3 regions of the Psychrobacillus sp. FSL H8-0510 genome follow, and region 3 is predicted to be linked to each of the others. Evidence: riboswitches for the same ligand, from Rfam matches in the RefSeq annotation. Region 3 holds a riboswitch; each other region holds the start of a gene.
The links. A riboswitch is a leader RNA that binds a small molecule or an ion and turns the genes downstream of it on or off. The one in region 3 is predicted to bind S-adenosylmethionine.
Positions count from the first base shown of each region.

Region 1: it holds a riboswitch for S-adenosylmethionine, as region 3 does, so the genes downstream of both, MHI40_RS00970 (O-acetylhomoserine aminocarboxypropyltransferase/cysteine synthase family protein) here and metA (homoserine O-acetyltransferase MetA) in region 3, are expected to answer to the same signal.
Region 2: it holds a riboswitch for S-adenosylmethionine, as region 3 does, so the genes downstream of both, MHI40_RS02565 (methionine biosynthesis PLP-dependent protein) here and metA (homoserine O-acetyltransferase MetA) in region 3, are expected to answer to the same signal.

Region 1 is NZ_JBBOYZ010000001.1:186,996-192,599, forward strand. Features, by position in the region: gene MHI40_RS00945 (M3 family oligoendopeptidase) at 1-955, opposite strand, end outside; gene MHI40_RS00950 (DUF2087 domain-containing protein) at 1,115-1,870, shown strand; gene MHI40_RS00955 (GIY-YIG nuclease family protein) at 1,890-2,234, shown strand; gene MHI40_RS00960 (YdcF family protein) at 2,316-2,903, opposite strand; gene MHI40_RS00965 (glycerol-3-phosphate acyltransferase) at 2,918-3,559, opposite strand; SAM riboswitch class I at 3,717-3,831, shown strand; gene MHI40_RS00970 (O-acetylhomoserine aminocarboxypropyltransferase/cysteine synthase family protein) at 3,944-5,236, shown strand; gene MHI40_RS00975 (homoserine dehydrogenase) at 5,367-5,604, shown strand, end outside.
Region 2 is NZ_JBBOYZ010000001.1:514,638-520,241, forward strand. Features, by position in the region: gene MHI40_RS02555 (5-methyltetrahydropteroyltriglutamate--homocysteine S-methyltransferase) at 1-471, opposite strand, end outside; gene metC (cystathionine beta-lyase) at 473-1,660, opposite strand; gene MHI40_RS02565 (methionine biosynthesis PLP-dependent protein) at 1,657-2,775, opposite strand; SAM riboswitch class I at 2,859-2,966, opposite strand; gene MHI40_RS02570 (hypothetical protein) at 3,050-3,250, opposite strand; gene MHI40_RS02575 (TetR/AcrR family transcriptional regulator) at 3,457-4,017, shown strand; gene MHI40_RS02580 (DUF2798 domain-containing protein) at 4,312-4,827, shown strand; gene MHI40_RS02585 (universal stress protein) at 5,031-5,477, opposite strand; gene MHI40_RS02590 (hypothetical protein) at 5,496-5,604, opposite strand, start outside.
Region 3 is NZ_JBBOYZ010000001.1:1,717,895-1,723,498, forward strand. Features, by position in the region: gene MHI40_RS08395 (RAxF-45 family protein) at 1-31, shown strand, start outside; gene abc-f (ribosomal protection-like ABC-F family protein) at 154-2,037, shown strand; gene MHI40_RS08405 (methyl-accepting chemotaxis protein) at 2,184-4,190, shown strand; SAM riboswitch class I at 4,256-4,361, shown strand; gene metA (homoserine O-acetyltransferase MetA) at 4,437-5,345, shown strand; gene MHI40_RS08415 (aldo/keto reductase) at 5,416-5,604, opposite strand, start outside.

The DNA.
Region 1 (5,604 bases), 1.5 Mb from region 3:
CTAAGTCCATCAATTCACGGTCAATCATAAATTGGAAGAACTCCGCTGTTTCAGGAGAGAGCTCCTCGTACATTTTCTTGCCGTTTTCAACAATCCACTCCGGAGAACCTTGTGGTGTTGCGTTCCCACTTAAGAAGTTAAAAGGCTCATCATAATACTTCAGACTGTCTACGCCTATGCGTTTTGCTTGTCGCTCATAAAGTCTAGTTGCAACAGGAACGATAAAATCACGGACCTGATCACGGAATTTTTTTACCATCTCTGCATTGTAATCGATACGGTTCATACGAATATAGCCGAGCTCTACAAAGTTCTTGTACCCGAGAGTTGTTGCTATTTCATGGCGTACTTTTACTAGTTGATCATAAAGGTCATCAAATTTCGCTTCATTTTTATGGAAAAATCCACTACTAGTCTCTTTTGCTTTTTTACGAGTATCACGATCGGTAGATTCAGCATATGGTCCCAGCTGTGCAAGTGTTAATGTTTCCCCGTTAAATTCTACTTGTGCGGAAGCAACTAGCTTCGAGTAGTCGGATGCAAGCTTATTTTCTTTTTGCATAAGAGAAATAATTTCCGGTGAGAATGCCTTAATCTGATAATCTGCCAAATCGAATAGTTGATTGCCCCATTTATCCTCCAGTTCATCTCGAAAAGGTGATTCAACCAACGCTTTGTAGTATTCAGTAATCATCTCTTCAATTTCAGGATTCGTTTCATCAAAATAATCACGCTCTTTTTGATAGAACTCATCATTAGTATCGATAGATGCACGAATATAAACTAAGTTTGCTTGTGTAGAATAATCATTGCGAAATGCATTGATATTCTCGATTGCCTCATTCTGTTCTGCTACAGAAGAAGCTTCTTTAAATTTTGTTAATAACTCTCTAAATGTAGATTTGTCTTGTTCTAAATTTGGACGTTTATATTCATAATCGTTAAATGTAACCAATGGAATTCCCCTCTCTATCGTTTCGCTTTACGAAACTCCTTATTCATATTGTTTATTATTTTCAGATAAATTGCAACCACATTTTTACATATTGATAATTTACAAACGTTATTATATAATGTTTGTAAATTAATAAACAAAGATTGGTTGTGTTTGTATATGGAAGTGTCAGAATTACTTTGGAGTGCCTCCTCAGAACAGTTAAAGTCAGGGTATGCTGAAGAAGACGAAATGTATATTTGTATTATGTGCGGTTTTAAAGTTGAAAAGGGATTCATTTATCCAAAGAATAATATGTTATATGAAGCAGAAAAATTCATGAAGCATCATATTGAAATGGAGCATGACTCTGTTTTTCAATATCTAATAGGGCTTAACAAAAAATTTACTGGCTTAACCGAACATCAAAATAGCCTATTACGCCTCTTTTATGAGGGTAGAAGTGATGCAGAAATACAAACAGAGTTAGGAATTGGAAGCTCTTCTACGATTCGAAATCATCGTTTCGTATTAAAGGAAAAGGAGCGACAAGCAAAAGTGTTTTTAGCGATGATGGAAATGTTAAAGGCAAAAGACAATCATGCACCGACATTTTTACCGCTTCATAAGACTGCAACGATGGTGGACGATCGGTATAACATCACGCAAGAAGAACAAAAAGATATCGAAAGTAAATTCTTCCCAGACGGAATAGATGGACCTCTTATGAAATTTCCGAGGAAAGAAAAGCAAAAACTAGCAACCTTAAGAGTTCTGATCCAAAGATTTGAAAAAGGAAAAACTTACACAGAGAAAGAAATAAATCATGTACTAAAGAATGCTTATGAGGATTTCGTAACATTAAGACGTTACTTAATAGAGTATGGATTTTTGGCCAGACAAGACGATGGTAGTGCGTATTGGGTGAAAAACTAAGTAGAAGGATGGAATATAAATGGATCGCAAAAAAGAATTAAAACAAGAATATAAAGAAATTAAAATCGAGGGCGGAATTTACGTCATCACAAACAAACGAAACGGTAAAAAGTATGTAGCTTCTACACCTAATTTTAAAACGTTGAATGGGGTTAAATTTACATTAGAAAACGGACTCCATTCAAATAAAAATCTGCAAAAGGACTGGACTCAGTTCGGCAAAGATAATTTTGACATAGAGCATATGGAGATTATTAAAAAAGAGGAAACTGAAAGTAGGGTAGGCAAAAAAGAATTAGAAAGGTTATTGGAGAAATGGTTAGAAAAACTACAACCTTTCGGTGAAGAAGGGTATCATAGCTAAAATGAATTTTATGGAATAGTAAAAAGATGGGTATCAAGAAAATAACACGATAATTACTTAATACCCATCTATTTGTAACAATCAATTCCCCAAAATATATGCCTTTAACAACGCGACACGTTCTCGCGTACGAACCTTGAATTCAACCACTTTGGGAGTTTTAGCAGCCACGACATCTGATTTCCATCCTAGTTTACTTGCTAGTACTTTGGATCGTTGTAAATGGTAGTCGCTTGTTATAAGGGTGACGGAGTCGATATTACTGGGTAGTAATTCTTGTGAGAACAGTAGATTTTCATATGTTGAGGTGGCTTTGTCTTCTAAGATGAGTCGATCTTCGGCTATGCCATTTTCCAATAGAAAATCTCTCATCACCACGGCCTCTTCGATATCTTCATCGGGACCTCGTCCACCTGAAAGTACTAATTTTACATGGGTATATTTTTGGGCATACGCAAGAGCAGCCTCCAATCGATACTGTAAAGCAAAAGAAGGGATATTCCCTTTTTTCACTTTGGCACCAAGCACAATAGCATATTGATTGGTGCCATCTGCCTTTGGATTTTGACCATTTTCAAGCCAATTACTCGTGAGAACCCATATCCCAATTCCACTAGAAATAATCACTACTAATGGGATAAGCACGATCCACCTCATTTTCTTCTTCATGATATTCACTCATTTCATACAGATGGTTTCTTCTTACTTAAGAAAGTGGAGATTCTCATCTCTTCCTTTCGCATTAAACGACGGAAATTCTCGAGATGTAGTACAACAGCCATCAAAAATAGGAATCCGGCAATAGCCATTGGCCCTACTCCTTCTGCAAACCAAATGGATGCACCGATAAAAACAAAGTAAAAAACAAACACACCAATTAATAAATAGTCCGTTAATAATGTAGTTCCGATTAATAATATAAGTCCGATTAAACCAAGCGGCCAGCTAAGAGCAAGTAGTACACCAATAAGGGATGCAGTGCCTTTACCACCTTTAAATTTAGTGTAAAGAGGGAAGTTATGTCCAAGTATTACAGCAGCACCTGCACTATATAGCAGGATGTCCTGTTCCACTATCGAAAAATGTGCGTACTGTGAAACCCAAAAACCCGTCCCAATTACGACTATAACTCCCTTTAAAATATCAATTATGGCAACTAAAATGCCATATTTTGCGCCAAGAACAATAGCTGCATTTGAGGCGCCAGAATTTTTTAAGCCCTCTTTTTTAATATTTACCCCACTCAGATACTGAGCTATTTTAGAACCGTGAATGGACCCAACAAGATAACTGATCACAAGGATACAAATCATCGGAATGAGCATTTTTTTCACCCCCATTAACTTCAATATATTAAACGAATGAAAAGATGAGAAGTTTCAGAATTTTAAAGTATATGTTTTTTAATTATTCAAAAAAGTATTGACAAATAGATTGGTAGAAATCTATACTGTGTAACAAGATGGAAAACTAAATCTAATACTCTTATCAAGAGTGGCGGAGGGAATAGGCCCTACGATGCCCGGCAACCAACAAGTTCTCAACTTGGAAAGGTGCTAAATCCTACAAATTCTAAATTGAATTTGGAAGATAAGAGGAGGAACATGCGAATTTGCACCCTCTTCTTAATTGAAGAGGGTTTTTTGTTTGTTCTAATCCTCCCTCGCCTCCATAAGCGTCCATCTAACTACATTTTAGGAGGAATTCAAATGACCAATCTACAAAAAGAAACACTACTTTTACACGGTGGCCAACAACCAGATCCAGTGACTGGATCACGAGCAGTACCCATTCATAAGACGACATCCTTTGTATTTAGAGATACAGAACATGCACAAAACCTATTTGCTCTTGCAGAAACAGGTAATATCTATTCACGTATTACGAATCCAACTGTGGATGTATTTGAACAACGAATTGCATTATTAGAGGGGGGAACGGCAGCAGTTGCATTTTCTTCAGGAATGGCAGCTATCGCATTTTCTATATTAAACATTGCAGGAGCAGGAGACGAAATTATTGCTGCTGAGAATTTATACGGTGGTACGTTTAATTTATTTGCTCATACATTGCCGCGATATGGTATAACGGTGAAATTTGTAGATTCTACAGATCCAGAAAATTTCCGAGCTGCTGTGACAGATAAAACGAAAGCATTTTTTGGAGAAATTATAGGAAACCCAAGCTTAAATGTATTAGATATAGAAAACGTAGCAGCCATTGCTAACGAAGTAGGAGTGCCTTTACTTGTAGATAGCACATTTGCTACTCCATATGGATCGAACCCTATTAAGTACGGTGCTCATGTCGTAATTCATTCAGCGACTAAGTGGATTGGTGGTCATGGTACTACGATTGGTGGAGTTGTAGTAGATGGAGGAAACTTCAATTGGGACTCCGAGAAATTTCCAGGATTCACACAACCGGATGTGACCTATCATGGTCTAAGATATGGAATAGACGTTCCAAACGTGGCATTTGCAGTGAAATTACGCGTTCAATTGCTTCGTGATTTTGGTCCAACTTTAAGTCCTGAAGCAGCATTTTCCTTTTTACAAGGACTAGAAACACTTCATTTACGCGTACCAAAGCATAATGAAAATGCACAAAAAATTGCGGAGTACTTAGAAAGTAACGAAGAAGTAACTTGGGTTAACTACTTAGGTTTAGAAAGTCATCCCTCCCATGAGCTTGCTAAAAAGTACTTACAGAATGGTTTTGGTTCCATCCTAACTTTTGGAGTGAAAGGTGGTAAAGAGGCAGGTCGTAATATTATCGATAATATTGAAATTTGGTCGCATGTAGCTAATGTCGGGGATGCTAAATCGCTAATAATCCACCCTGCATCTACAACACATCAGCAGTTAACTCCTGAAGACTTGGTGAAATCGGGCGTTACAGAAGACTTAATTCGCTTGTCTGTTGGACTAGAGGCGGTTGAGGATTTACAGTCTGCCCTTGATAAAGTACTTGTGGGAAAAACAAATGTCCTCTCTAGATAGAATTTTATTGATAATTGAGTAAAAATGGGCTACAATATGTAAAATAGTTCTTCGTATATGAATGCGATTAGATTTTACAAATTGAAGCAAATTGGAACTCAATTGTGCAAATTCAGTTGGAGGAGATAGCATGGCGACGATAAAAGCAGCAATCCTAGGTTTCGGAACAGTCGGGCAAGGGATTTACAACATTGTAAATGAAAAAAGAGAAGATCTGAAAAAGTCTTTAGGATTAGAACTAGAAATTAGTGCGATCCTCGTAAACAATGTTGGAAAAGAAAGAATGGCTACACCTGGTGTGTTAGTAACTGATAACTTTGAGGATATTATTAATATACCTGGACTCCAAGTGGTATTCGAGGCAATTG
Region 2 (5,604 bases), 1.2 Mb from region 3:
ATAAACTCCCTCTTCAATAGTAGCACGGTACAATAACATATTAGGGCTAGGTATAGTAAATTTAGCTACAGCTTCACCAACTATTCCTTGAAGAAACTTAAAGTGTTCAATCATATAGTGCGTGCTAAACCGGATCTTTCCGGTTACTTTAATACCATGTGCTCTTGTTTGTACACCTTTAAACGTTAATCCTTTGTCTGTTTCATAAAACTCTACCCCGTCAAATCCACTAAGAAAATCGAAATGCCACCATTTACGTCTAAATTCTCCGTCCGAAATAGACTGGAGTCCTATATCTTTTTGTTTGGTGACTAGTTTTGTAATTTCTTCATCTTCTATTTGTTTTAAGTGATCTGCAGTTATTTCATTATTTTCGAATTGTAGACGAGCTTCTTTTAAGCGAGCTGGTCGTAAAAAACTTCCTACGTGATCTGCTTTGAATGGTGTATTTACAACTAGTGATTTTGACATTTTATATTCCTACTTTCTCCTGTTGTTTGGATGCTATTTCTAACGATTGTTCAAAGTCAGCTATTAAATCATCAACATTCTCTAATCCAACGGAAAAACGTAGAAGGCCATCTGTTATGCCCCGCTTTTCTCTTTCGGCTTTAGGCATTGCTGCATGAGACATTTGAGCAGGGTGGGAGAGGATGGATTCTACTCCGCCAAGACTAACTGCGAATACAGGAATCCTAATATTTTCTACGAATGACTTAGCAATGGATCTATTTGGTAAACGGAAGGAAAGAACTGCACCGGCACTACTCGACTGTCTGTTATGTGTATCAAATCCTGGATGAGTGGACAGTCCAGGAAAATAGACTTTTTCGACTAAATCATGCCCACTTAAATAGTTGGCAATTTTTCTCGCAGTTTCAGCAGATTTTTCAAATCGTACACTTAGTGTTTTTATCCCTTGTATGAGAGAAAATGAATCTTGTGCACCTAAAATAGCACCGAATGAGTTCTGGATAAATGCTAAACGATTACCTAAATCATCATCTTTTGTAACTGCAAGTCCTGCAATAACATCGCTATGTCCGGATAAAAATTTTGTGGCACTATGTAAAACGACATCTACTCCCAAGTCCAGTGGACGTTGGTATAATGGTGTCATAAATGTATTGTCTAAAAAGGTTAAACAGTCATGGGACTTTGCAAGCTCTACTACTGCATGAATATCAGTGATACCCAAGCAAGGGTTCGAGGGTGTCTCAATGTATATTAGTTTTGTATTGGGTTGTATTGCTCTTGTAATTGCATCGATGTCAGTAAAATCTGCAAAGCTGTGCTCAATCCCAAAACGAGGCAATACTTCGGTAACAAAGCGAAAGGTACCGCCGTATACATCTTCTGTAATAACGATATGATCGCCAGAAGACAAAAGCATAAAAGCAGAAGAAATAGCTGCAATTCCCGAAGCAAATGCAAGTCCTCTAGTTCCTCCCTCTAGTTCCGCAATGGTTTTTTCAAGTGCTTCTCTTGTAGGGTTTCCCGATCGACTATAGTCATAAGGGCCGAAATTATCAAAGCTTTCTTGATGAAAGGTGGAGGATAAATAAATAGGAACATTGACAGCTCCCGTTATTATTTCTGAATTTCCACGAGTAGAGGCGACGACTAGACTAGTTTCCAATGACTCTTTGAAATCACTCATTTTAAACCCTCACTTTCTAAAGTATTAAATACTTGTTGTAAATCTGTTATTAAATCTTCGACCTCTTCAATTCCCACCGAAAAACGAAGGAGACTATTATCAACCCCTCGTGCAATTCGTTCCATCTCCGGTATATCCGCATGTGTTTGTGTAGCAGGATAAGTGATAAAGCTTTCCACACCGCCAAGACTCTCTGCAAATACAATTAATTTCAAATTCTCTAGGAAAGGGGCAACCCCCTCGCTTTTATGTAAACGGAAGGATAACATCCCACCAACCCCAGGATATAATACATCTTTAACTGCAGGCTCTTGCTTTAAAAACTCTGCAATTCTTTTAGCGTTTAAATCATGTTGCTTCATACGTAGATGAAGCGTCTTTAATCCTCTTATGAGTAACCAAGAATCGAAAGGAGAAAGGACGGCTCCTGCTGCATTATGATTAGTTTGCAGCTGTTCACTAAGTTCCGCACCCTTCGAGACGACAAGTCCCGCAAGAACGTCATTATGTCCACCAATATATTTGGTACCACTATGAATGACAATATCAGCACCCATTTCAATAGGTCGCTGTAAGTAAGGAGTAAGGAATGTATTGTCTACGATTAAAAGTAGATTATGCTCTTTTGCAACCTCAGCAAATAGTTGGATATCAATTTCCAACATCAAGGGGTTTGTTGGGGTTTCAATAAATAAAGCTTTTGTATTTTTGGTTATCAATGCTGTTACTTCTTCAGCTGATTCAAACTTTGCATAAGTGGTACGAATATTATAAGAATCTGCATACTGGTTAAATAACCGGTAGGTTCCACCATATAAATCATCAGGCGCAATTAATTCATCCCCTGAGCGAAAAAGGGACAAAACCAATTGTATAGCGGCCATGCCAGAACTACAGGCAAAGCCAGCATCTCCATCTTCTAACTTTGCAATTCCATCTTCTAAAATAGCGCGAGTTGGGTTTTTAGTTCGTGTGTAGTCATATCCTGTTGACTGCCCGATCCCATTATGTTTGTAAGCTGTTGAAAGATAAATAGGGGGATTTACCGCACCAGTTTTCTCATCACTATGGTTGCCCAATTGAACTAACTGTGTATCGATACTGTTCTTTGACATTAGATGCTCATCCTTTACAATTAAAATAAAAAAAGAGGATTCTCTAATAAGAAGAGAATCCTCAAGTAATATTGAAGTTTGTCTTCTTATCTTCAAGACGTCAAACGTCTATTTGGAATTAGCACCATACCTAAACGTGGCTGGTTGCTGAGACATCTACGGGCCAATCCCTCCGTCTCTCTGGATAAGAAAAATATATTAAATTATCACAATTTTGAATTTAAATAAGCTTAACACGTAGATGTGTTTTTAACAAGATGCATTTTGTTCAACATCATAACAAAAATGTCCATATTAAAACAATTACACCGAGTATTAATGATATCCAACCTACTATTAACTTGTGAGAATAAGCTAAAGCTACTAGCCCCAAAAGAACTGCTCCAGCACCTAGCCAAAGCGGAGCATAAAAGAAACCTAGCACCCCTAAAACGATGCCTAACAAACCAACCCATAATCCTGTAGAAGACTCCATCGTATCCACCTCCCATCTTGTATTGTAGGAACATAAGGCATAATGCTCCTCGTAATATTATATGAAGGTTTAGGAAAGGGAGATAAACAATCGAGGGTGTATTGGGTGCTTTGCTATTTATTTAAATAAACAAAATACTAGAATGTTGTTAAAAATTTGTTATACTAACAAACAGACCCGTCGGTATGTTAGGAGGAAATTCAGATATGGATACTAAATCACTCATAATTGAAACTGCTACAACACTGTTTCAACAAAAAGGCTACAAAACTGTAGGACTAACAGAAATTTTAAAAGCATGTAACGTTACAAAAGGGGCCCTTTACCACCACTTTCCAAATGGCAAAGACGAACTCTTAATAACTTGTTTACATGCTTTAAAAGAAGATATTACAACAGATATTAAAGTGATTTTCAGTAAGCATCCTTCGACTGAAGATGCCATAGTTTCCATGATTGATAAATTAATTCGTAGTTTTGAAAAGGATGGGACCATCACTGGCTATACATTTAGCAGTATCGTTAGTGAGATGGCGACAATGAGTGAGCCTGTCCGAACCGCTTGTAGTGATTTGTATGAAAATATAGAGCAAATTTATTATATTAAACTATTAGCGGATGGTTTTTCGGTTGAAAAGGCTACTGCCATTTCATTATTATTGACTGCTTCAATTGAAGGAGCAATGATGCTGTGTTTAACTCAGCAATCAACTAATCCCTTAATAAAAATTTCAAAACTATTACCAACTTTATTAAAGAATTTCTGAAAAGGAAATCCAATATATAAAAAGAGTACAGTAACTCTGTAATATTGTAGGAATTGTCGGCTGTTTAATGAAACAGCTTTTAATAATGCACTCAGGAATCTGTGGACTAGCTTTAATCCAAGCGAAAACCCATATTAACATGGTTTGCATATAGGATTTAAATGAAAAAATTATGGACACTTCAAAGAGTTTTTTCTCTCTATAACGTTATCCTCTATTATAAAAATCGACTGTTTTGCTTCATATTAATTGCCAAGGTCTAAATAAGCTTTTTGAAAGGAAGATAAGTAAGATATGCATCAAGATAAAAGACTACCAAAGAATGGTAAAGAAGGCGCAATATTTGGCGCAATCATTTGTACATTATCAGTACTATTTATAGGATCAATCAACATAATTCTTGCAGCTGGAGGATTTAACAGTGAGGTTGCAATGGATATGTTAATCCTGTTGCCTATTATTTGGGTTATTGTGATGATTATAGAACCGTTAGCTATCGGTCGTTTTGCTGAATTTTTAGCATCTAAATTTATTTCACCAACAGACGGTTTTGCTGCTCGTATTATGTTCCGTACACTGTTCACAGTTTTAGGTATGTCATTTACAATGACTATTGTTGGCGATATCATGGGGAATGGATTTACAACTGATATCTTTACTAACTTTATCCAAATTTGGCCACGTAACTTTTTAATAGCTCTATTCTTAGAAAGTTTGGTTATTCAACCGATTGCACGTTTTGTAATGGTTAAAATGCATGAAGCTCAAGATAGAAAAGCATTAGTTCAAACAAATACACAAAGTATCTAGGTAAAGTAAGGTACATGGACATTGCACTTACACATCGGATGAAGCTTTCTGTAATAGGGTAAATGAATCAGGAGAAGCTACGAGATACAGTCACGTAGCTTCTCTACTTTTTTAAGTAATCCTCCAATGTCGGTTCCCTAAAAGGTGAATAAGTTAATCCTATAAAAAAAGCGTCCAGACTTTTGAAAGTCTGGACGCTTTTTTTATATTGTTGAACCAGGTGTACGAATGACTAATACATCACATTTAGCTGAACGCACGATTGCTTCAGATACCGAACCAATTAAATAGCGTTCTACTGGCGTATGACCAGTAGCACCGCAAATAATTAAATCTGCCTCCACTGATTTAGCAATCTCTTTTGTTATTACTGTTTTAGGTGAACCATATTCAATAATGACATTTACATTTTCAACACGAGCCGCTATAGAGCGAGCCTTATAGCGATCTAAGATTTCCCGAGATTGTTCTTTAACTTCCTCCGCAACTTCTTGATCAAAAGCTCCAAAATAACGCGTATCAATAATGTTTACGATATGTAATTGCGCTCCTTCATTTCGATATGCAATATCAATCGATTTGCGGAATGCATATTCAGCCTCTTTTGAACCATCTACCGCTACTATAATACTATTATATTGATTTTCCATTGTTTACATCTCCTCCTTTTATATATTGGTTGAAGCTAGAACCATACCTACACCTAGCTTCCAAATTATATGTGTTAAGTTAAACATCCAAGTTGCTGTATCTGTCATTATTGTAACATAGAGCATG
Region 3 (5,604 bases):
TAGCCATTTTCATAGTAATACTCATAGCTGAGAAGTCATTCTTTCGGATCCAATTAGGTAGCGAAAAGACTGTGCTTTTTAGACAGTCTTTTTTTGTTGCGAAAAAAAGAATTGCTCCTCAGCTCATATAAGAATTGAAGGGAAGCGTTCATTATGATATGTACAGTTCAAAATATAACTAAAATGCTCGGAGGAAATATAATCTTTGAAAAGTTGTCTCTAGCTATTAAAACTGGGGAGAGGTTAGCGATTGTTGGTCGTAACGGTAGCGGTAAAACGACTTTATTCAAATTATTGGCGGGAATTGAGAAACCTGATGAAGGATCTATTCACTTTAAGAAAGGTACTTCTGTAGGTTATTTGGCTCAAATTCCTTCCTATTCGGAAGATGTCACTGGTCTAGATGTTCTTCATTATGCTTTTGAAAAAATAACAGCGTTACAACAGAAAATGATACAAATGGAAAAACAAATGGCAACTATTGGTGCAGCGGAGATGGAACGTCTGCTACAACAGTATGGAGAAGTTCAAGAACAATTTACACTTTTGGGCGGTTATACAATGGAGTCTGAAATTGAAAAAGTAGTGCAGGGACTCCAGCTTACTCGGTTTATAAACCAACCATTTGCTAGTTTAAGTGGTGGAGAACAGACGAAAATAATGTTAGGGAAGATTTTACTGTCGGATCCAGATGTATTATTGTTGGATGAACCAACCAATCATTTAGATTTGTTTGCTGTTGAATGGTTGGAACAATATTTGATTGGCTATTCAGGAACAGTTGTAATTATTTCGCATGATCGATATTTCTTAGATCAAGTTGTGACTAAAATTGCAGATTTAGAGGAAGGAGAGCTTTCTCTTTATCATGGGGATTATTCTGCCTTTATATTAGAAAAAGAAGCCAAATTAATGCGTGAATTTCAGCATTATGAGGAGCAACAGAAAAAGATAAAAAAAATGAAGGATGCAATAAGACGTCTTCGACAATGGGCCAATGAAGCGGTGCCACCAAATCCGAAGTTATTCCGCCAAGCACGCAATATGGAAAGAGCACTAGAACGTATGATAAAAGTGAGAAAACCACTCATCGACCCCAAAAAGATGGAGCTATCATTTGAATTTGCTTCTAGAAGTGGGAAAGAAGTAGTCATGATGAAAAATGTATACAAATCATTTGGTGAGAATGTTTTATTAGAAGATGCTCAGCTTAATCTATACTGGAAGGAACGGGTTGCGATAGTTGGGCGAAATGGTTCAGGTAAATCCACTATTTTACATTTGTTGTTAGGTAATCTTCCAATTGATAATGGAGAGGCTCGGTTAGGTAGCAATGTGCGTGTAGGTTATTTATCGCAGTATTTCGAAATACAGAATCCGAAGGCAAGGCTGATTGATGTATTTCGAAGTGAGTTAAATTTAGTAGAGGGCGATGCTCGCCATATTCTTGCGAAGTTTATGTTCTTTGGTCCCGATGTTTTCAAGCGAATAGGTGATTTAAGTGGTGGAGAACGTATGAGACTTCGCTTAGCGCAACTTATGCATCAGGATATTAACCTCCTAATTCTTGATGAGCCGACGAACCATTTAGATATCGAATCGAGAGAGGTCCTGGAAGATGCTTTGGGTGATTTTGATGGTACTATTTTAGCTGTTTCACATGACCGATACTTTTTGAACAAATTATTCCCGAAAACGGTCTGGTTAGAACAAGGTCAGCTAACAACTTTTGAAGGGTCATATGATTGGGCGCGTATAAAGTGGGAAGAGCAAGTAGCGATTGAAATTCCTTTTAAAAATGAAAAACAAGAAAAACCAACATATAAAAGAAGTGCAGGGGGAAGTGTAGAACGAAAGATTGAGGAAGAGATTCAAGCAGTGGAAAAAGAAATTTCCAACCTAAAAGAGCAAATCGAAATAGAAGAGGATTGGGAGACATACGAAAAACTTTTGAAAGCTATTGAATCAAATGAAATGAAGATAGAGAAATTGACTCTGGAATGGATAGAGCAAGAAGATGATTCAAATTGTATATAATTTTGATAATAGAAAATAAATTTATCAAATAGTTAGAAAAGAGCATTAACATTCATACATTTGTACTATATAATAAATTAAATACTATCCCAAATGGATTAGTAATATTGGCATGTATTTAATTTTATATAGAGAGTAGATGGAAAATGAGAAAATCAATAAAGTGGAAAATTATTGTTTCAGTAATGGCATTAATATTCGTAAGCATGATACCGCTAATAAGTATTAGTACAAATACAATAAGTGAAAAGACCGAAAAAGATTTACTTGACCAGAGCCAAGTAATAGTTAAAGAAATGACCTCATCCATACAAAATTATCTAGCTGTATACGAAAAAGGACTTTTACAACTATCTACTTCTAATGCAATTTTAGATTTTGAAAATAATGAAAAAGCTACGAATGTAGTATTGACTACTCAATTAGAAAAAAACTTAGATACTAGATTCAATGAATTTGTTTCTTTGTATGATGCTGTAGCATCTGTGTATATCGCTTTTCCAGATAAATCGATTGAAATAATACCAGAAGCGGATCTTGGAGCAGAATTTGATCCAACCTCAAGAGAATGGTATTCCAATGCTGTTTCAAACAAAGAGAGTTATAGCTGGTCTAAACCATTTGTGGATGCAGCAACTGGAGAATATGCTATTTCTGGTGCTAAAGCTGTTATTAAAAATGGCCAAGTGGTCGGTGTTCTTGCTATTGATATTTTACTGTCGAAGTTAACAGAAACGTTAGCTGACAGCGAGTTGGGGTACGAAGGTTATCCTATAATTGTAGATGCTGATGGTAATGCCATTGTTCATCCAACGTTATTTGGTGAAAATTTATCCAAGGATTCTTCTGTAAAGAAAATGCTTTCTAGTACCTCAGAAACAGGACATGTGACCGGTTTGATGGATGGTACTAACACAACTACTGTATACACTACGTTACCAGGATTAGATTGGAAGGTAGGCGCTGTTTATGAAGAAAGTAAAATCCATCAAACAGCTGACAGTATTCGTTCACAAATAATTATTATTGTTATATGTATAGAAGCGTTAATCTTTTTAGTATTATTTTTCCTAATAAGTCGTATATTGAAACCGATTGAACAACTAAAAAGATTGATGGATTCTATGGCAGAAGGAGATTTAACTGTTCAGGCTAATATTAAATCCAAGGATGAAATCGGACAACTAGCGAATAACTTCAACAAGATGGCTGTAAATATGAATGAAATTATTCAGGTCGTGAAAGAGTCTGCGAGTAATGTCCAATCGAATTCGGAAAGTTTAAGTGCGGTGGCAGAAGAAACAAACGCTTCCGCAGAGCAAGTTTCGTCAGCTGTGAGTGAGATTGCGGTAGGTGCTTCTAAATCCGCAGAAGATGCTGTAGACGTAACAGAAAGTTCGTTGCACTTAAGTGATCAAATCAATCTCATCAATGAAAAATCAGTAATGATGACTGATATAGCTATAAAAGCAAACACTATGAATTCGAATGGTCAAAACCAAATGAGTGAACTTAAATCATCTTTCCAAAACTGGGAGTCAAATCTAATCTCTATGTCCACGTTGTTTAGTACATTGGAAGTTAGAGTAAATGCGATTGGTAGTGTGATGGAAACTATTATGCAAATTTCTGCACAGACGAACCTACTCGCATTGAATGCAAGTATTGAAGCTGCACGGGCAGGGGAGCATGGTAAAGGATTTGCAGTCGTAGCGGATGAAGTACGGAAACTAGCGGAGCAATCTGCAAAAGCGACAGAAGAAGTAAAGCATACTATTACGGAACTTCAAAGTGAATCACATACTGTAGGACAACAAATGGAAGATACTATCAAAACTTTCCGTGAACAGGGCTCTGTTGTAACAAATACAGAAGTAACTTTTGGTGAAATATCGTTACTGATGAATAATTTACAAACTTCGATCGATGCTGTTTCAGCAGAAATTGAACAGGTTTCTACCTTTAAGGATCAAGTTGTAGATACGATTCAAATGATGGCTTCAACTTCAGAGCAAACCGCAGCAGCATGTGAAGAAGTAAGTGCATCATCAGATGAACAACTAAGAGCAATCCAATCGGTAGCGAAAGCTTCGGAGACTCTTACAGAGCTTAGTGACAAATTAGCGAATGCAGTGAATCGCTTTAAAGTTTAAAAGAAGTTGAATTGTTTGAAAACAAATGTTAATATTCACTCAGGAAGAACAATATAATTTAATAACTCTTATCAAGAGAAGCCGAGGGAAATGGCCCGTTGAAGCTTCAGCAACCTCTGAGTAGTCAGAAAGGTGCTAACTCCTACAAGATAATTTCTTGAAAGATAAGAATCGAGAGCAAAACGTTCACCCTCTTTTCTTGTTTATAGGAAAGAGGGTTTTTTGAATTTAAAGGAGGACAACAAATTGCCTATAAATATACCAAAACAGTTACCTGCAGCTGAACATCTTAAAAACGAGAAAATATTTATCATGGACACCGATCGAGCGATAGCTCAAGACATACGTCCGTTAAATATTGTTATCTTGAACCTTATGCCTGAAAAAGAAAAAACAGAGCTTCAATTGCTCCGTTTACTAGGAAATACGTCGCTACAAGTAAATGTAACCTTTTTACATATGGCAACCCACGATTCTAAAAATGTAAGTAAAACACATCTAGACACTTTTTATACGACATTCGAGGATATTAAGCACCGAAAATACGATGGGATGATTATTACCGGTGCCCCTATTGAGCATTTAAAATTTGAAGACGTTAATTATTGGAATGAGATTATGGAAATAATGGATTGGTCTAAAACTCAGGTGACCTCTGTTTTACACATTTGTTGGGGGGCTCAAGCCGCTCTCTACCATCACTATGGTATCGGGAAATATGACTTGTCTAAGAAATGCTTTGGGGTATTCAGTCATCGTTTATCAGACCCAACTGTACATTTAGTGCGAGGGTTTAATGATGAATTTCACGCGCCTGTGTCTCGGTACACAGCTGTATCTTTCGATGAAATAAAAAAAGACCCTCGTTTAATACTGCTTTCCGACTCAAAGGATGCGGGTGTTTTTCTAGTAATATCAAAAGATAAAAAGCATATTATGATTACGGGTCATTTAGAGTATGATGCAACTACACTTGCAGACGAATATAACCGAGATATTAAAAAAGGTGTGGATATTGATGTCCCAAAAAATTATTTTCCAAACGATGATCCAACACAAATACCGATGAACTCCTGGCGTTCCCATACACATTTACTTTTTTCCAATTGGTTGAATTATTATGTGTACCAAGAAACTCCTTATGATTGGGAATAACTAAAAGGCTGGCCGTGAGTGAATTCACGATCAGCCTATATATGTTGATGAAAATGAGCATTATAATTTTTTATTCTGTCTTAAAAATTCGGTTAATTTCCTGCATTTCTTCTATCGTCAGTTCCACTTCAAGTGCTTTCAGATTTCGTAACACTTGTTCTGGTTTTTTAGCTCCAGGAATTACTGTATCTATGGTATTTTGTGCTAGATACCATGCAAGAACAATGGAAGAAACCTCCGCTTGTTTATCATTTGCTAT